2 regions of the Lysobacter antibioticus genome follow, and region 2 is predicted to be linked to the other one. Evidence: riboswitches for the same ligand, from Rfam matches in the RefSeq annotation. Region 2 holds a riboswitch; the other holds the start of a gene.

Region 1 (2,183 bases), 1.3 Mb from region 2:
GCTGATTTCGGTTTCCTGCACCGCCGGCCCGGTCGGGGTGGCGTTCGCCGGCGGCGCTTCGCCCTGCCCCTCGGGCTGCAACTGCACCAGCAGTCGGCGGCTGTCCGGCATCCAGGCGTAACCGCGGCCGGATACGGTGTTGAGGCCGGACACCAGCTTATGCGCGCGGCGCTGGCCGACTTCGAGCAGCCACAGCTCGTTGGCGCCGCTGGCGCTGTCGACGCGGTTGAAAGCGATCCAGCGCTGGTCGGGCGACCACTCCAAGGTCGCCAGCGACAACGGCGCCGGCAGGCCTTCCACCTTCAGGCCCTTGCCGCTGGCGATATCGAGCAGGCTCAGACCGGTGCCGAACGCGAAGCGGCTCTGCGCCCGGGTGCGCGGATGAATGCGCAGGCCGGCGAGCTTGAGTTCGGGTTGCGCGACCACCTCGATGCCCGGCAGCGACGGCGTCTGCACCAGCGCGACCAGATCGCGCTTCGGGCTGGTGAACATCTGCGGCGGCCGCGGCGCGTCGACGATGGCCTGCAAGGCCTTCGGCGGCAGCTGGTAGCCGCCGCCCGGCGCGGTCTGCGCCGTCGCCGCCAACGGCAGCAGGAGCAGCAACAAAGCCGGCCAGCGCTGGGCCTTGGGGGCCGGCTTACGGGAGGGCTGGCCGTCGTGGCCGGTGCGTCGCGCGACTGAGTTCATGCTCGATCCGATCCGTAGTGAAGAAAATCCGGGGCCATGCGGCCTGGCGGGGCTCGTGCCGGCCGATGCGGCCACAGACGATGCGGCCACAGACCCCGGACCGAGCTTAGCCCGCTGCCGCGATCGTCGGCCTATGCCATTGGGGCTGCTGCGGGACGCCGCAGAGCGGCCGCCCCGGTTTCGCGATGAACGTCATATTCAGGCGCATCCGGCTCTGCGCCGTGCGATGGTCATGGGCGCCGCGATATACTGCGCGCTCAGCCCGCCGAGGGGCGCTGCGACCGTCATCCGCGGAACTTTCCGCAAAGCCCGTACCCGCTACGGACTTCCAGAATGACGGCCAGGCTCGGCGAGGCGTAGTCCCAACGGCGCCCGGTTTGAGCGATCGCTTTCGAGCGATGACTCGCCGGACCCGGCATCCGCCGGCTCCCCAAAGAACTGGAGCGACACACCATGAACGCAGTACCCAAGACCTTCTCGACCGAAGGCGACTACAAGGTCGCCGACATCACCCTGGCCGATTGGGGCCGCAAGGAAATCGACATCGCCGAGCACGAAATGCCGGGCCTGATGTCGATCCGCAAGAAGTACGCCGCCGCGCAATCGCTCAAGGGCGTGCGCGTGACCGGCTCGCTGCACATGACCATCCAGACCGCGGTGCTGATCGAGACCCTGCGCGACCTCGGCGCCGACGTGCGCTGGGCTTCGTGCAACATCTTCTCGACCCAGGACCATGCCGCCGCCGCGATCGCCGCCAGCGGCACCCCGGTGTTCGCCTGGAAGGGCGAGTCGCTGGAAGAGTATTGGGATTGCACCCTCGAAGCGCTGACCTTCCCGGGCGACGGCGCGGTCAAGTTCCGCGGCCCGGAGTTGGTCGTCGACGACGGCGGCGACGTCACCCTGCTGATCCACAAGGGCTACGAGCTCGAAAACGGCGACGGCTGGGTCAACACCCCGTCGGGCAACCACGAAGAACAGGTCATCAAGAACCTGCTCAAGCGCGTGCATGCCGAGCGTCCGGGCTTCTGGCACGAAGTCGTCAAGCATTGGAAGGGCGTCTCCGAAGAGACCACCACCGGCGTGCACCGCCTGTACCAGCTCGCCGAAGCCGGCTCGCTGCTGGTCCCGGCGATCAACGTCAACGACTCGGTCACCAAGTCGAAGTTCGACAACCTCTACGGCTGCCGCGAGTCGCTGGCCGACGGCCTCAAGCGCGCGATGGACGTGATGCTGGCCGGCAAGGTCGCCGTGGTCTGCGGTTACGGCGACGTCGGCAAGGGCTCGGCCCATTCGCTGCGCGCTTACGGCGCCCGCGTCGTGGTCACCGAGATCGACCCGATCAACGCCCTGCAGGCGGCGATGGAAGGCTTCGAGGTCAACACCGTCGAGAGCACCCTCGGCCGCGGCGACATCTACGTCACCACCACCGGCAACAAGGACGTGCTGACCCTGGCCCACATGCAGCAGATGAAGGACCAGGCCATCGTCTGCAACAT
Region 2 (2,183 bases):
AGCTGATCTCGATGGACAAGGCCCTGCGCGAAGTGCAGCCGGCGACACCGAAGGAACTCGACGAAGGCGACACCATCTATATGACCGTCGCCGATGCCGACGGCATGATGGTGTCGCTGATCCAGTCCAACTACCGCGGCATGGGCAGCGGCATGGCACCGCCGGGCCTGGGCTTCATCTTCCAGGACCGCGGCGAGCAGTTCGTGCTCAAGCAAGGCCATCCCAATTCGTTCGCGCCGGGCAAGCGGCCGTTCCACACCATCATCCCCGCGTTCGTGACCAAGGACGGCAAACCCTGGCTGTCGTTCGGGGTGATGGGCGGGGCGATGCAGCCGCAGGGCCATGCCCAGATCGTGATCAACCTGATCGACTTCGGCATGAACCTGCAGGAAGCCGGCGACGCCCCGCGTCTGCAGCACGACGGTTCCACCGAACCGGCCGGCCAGGCCACGGTCATGAGCGACGGCGGCGAACTCGACCTGGAGACCGGCTTCAGCTACGAGACCGTGCGCGAGCTGATGCGCCGCGGCCACAGCGTGCGCTTCGCCCACGGCCCTTACGGCGGCTACCAGGCGATCATGGTCAACCCCCACGGCGGCTACGTCGGCGCCAGCGAATCGCGCAAGGACGGCCAAGCCGCGGGCTACTGAGAAGGCGCCGGCTTCAAGGGTAGGAGCGACGCAAGTCGCGACCGCGCAACCTCATGAACCGGCGCAGTCGCGGCTCGCGCCGCTCCTACCCAAAAACATCGCCGCGCGATTGACAGCGCCGACCGTGCTATCGAACACTATTCGCGCGGCGTCGCCACGACGCCGCGCACCAGTTGCGGATCGCCCCCGGGCCATCCGCAGTCCGGACCGAGGGGTGCTGCGACGGAACCGACGCGTTCCGCCACGCTCGATCCGCGATGCCGAGACAAGGGCGCCCTCCCGATCATGGAGGCGTCATGCCCGTTGTTTCCCACACCGCGTCCGACGACGCGAACATCCATCCCGGTGCCGCGATCGGCGCCATCAGCGCTGCGTCGCCGAACGGCTTCCAGCTCGCCCTGGTCACCTCGACCGTCTACGCCGAGTTCCATCCCGACGACGCCGGTCTCGTCGACGCCCTGCGCGGGCACGGCATCGAGCCGGTCGCCTGCGTCTGGAACGACCCGGCGGTGGACTGGACCCGCTTCGATGCCGTCCTGGTCCGCACCACCTGGGACTATTTCCGCCACTACGACGACTTCCTCGCCTGGTACGACCAGATCGAAACCCTCGGCCTGCCGATCGCCAACGAACTGCCCTTGCTGCGCTGGAACAGCAACAAGCGCTACCTGCTCGAACTCGCCGCTCGCGATGTCGCGATCATCCCGACCGTGTCGGCGCCCGGCGATGCGCTCGCCGAGGCGGTCGCGCCCATGTCCGGCCAGGACGTGGTGATCAAGCCCACGGTCAGCGGCGGCGCCTGGCATACCATGCGCGGCCGGGTCGGCGAGGCCGCCTTCGCCGAGTTGCTCGCGGCGCTGCCGCGCGATCTCGATTATCTGGTGCAGCCGTTCATGCCCGAGATCGTCGCCGAGGGCGAGTGGTCGCTGATGTTCTTCGACGGCCACTACAGCCACGCCGTGCTCAAGAAACCCAGCGCCGGCGATTACCGCGTGCAGACCGATTTCGGCGGCAGTGCGAGCTTGACCGAGCCCGACCCGGCGATTCTCGCCGCGGCCCGGCACGCGCTCGACGCCGTGGCCGCCCTGGGCTATCGCGACCAGGCCTATGTGCGCGTGGACGGGGTGATGACCGCCGACGGCTTCCGCCTGATGGAACTGGAATTCATCGAACCCTTCCTGCACTTCGCCGCATATCCGCCGGCGGCGGAGATGTTCGCCGCACAACTGGCGCGACGCTGGCCGAGCGTGCGCGAATCGGCGACGCTCGCCGCCGGATAAGCTTCTGCATCGCGCCGCCGCGAGGCGGCGCAACGGAGTCCGCATGCCCCCCGCAAGCACCGAATCCTTGTTCTCCTACGGCACCTTGCAACAGACCGGCGTGCAGCAGGCCACCTTCGGCCGTCTGCTCCAAGGCGAGGCCGACGCCTTGGTCGGTTATCGCCGCACGATGGTGAAGATCGAAGACGCGCAGGTCGTCGCCACCAGCGGCGAGGCCTATCACCCGATCCTCGAAGCCAGCGGCGACCCGCAC

The links. A riboswitch is a leader RNA that binds a small molecule or an ion and turns the genes downstream of it on or off. The one in region 2 is predicted to bind S-adenosylhomocysteine.
Region 1: it holds a riboswitch for S-adenosylhomocysteine, as region 2 does, so the genes downstream of both, ahcY (adenosylhomocysteinase) here and GLA29479_RS02215 (ATP-grasp domain-containing protein) in region 2, are expected to answer to the same signal.

Annotation. Positions count from the first base shown of each region.
Region 1 covers NZ_CP013141.1:5,002,533-5,004,715, forward strand. Annotated here, with positions in the region: gene GLA29479_RS20305 (alpha/beta hydrolase family protein) at 1-687, opposite strand, end outside; S-adenosyl-L-homocysteine riboswitch at 949-1,068, shown strand; gene ahcY (adenosylhomocysteinase) at 1,141-2,183, shown strand, end outside.
Region 2 covers NZ_CP013141.1:530,189-532,371, reverse strand. Annotated here, with positions in the region: gene ggt (gamma-glutamyltransferase) at 1-650, shown strand, start outside; S-adenosyl-L-homocysteine riboswitch at 854-934, shown strand; gene GLA29479_RS02215 (ATP-grasp domain-containing protein) at 947-1,930, shown strand; gene GLA29479_RS02210 (gamma-glutamylcyclotransferase family protein) at 1,974-2,183, shown strand, end outside.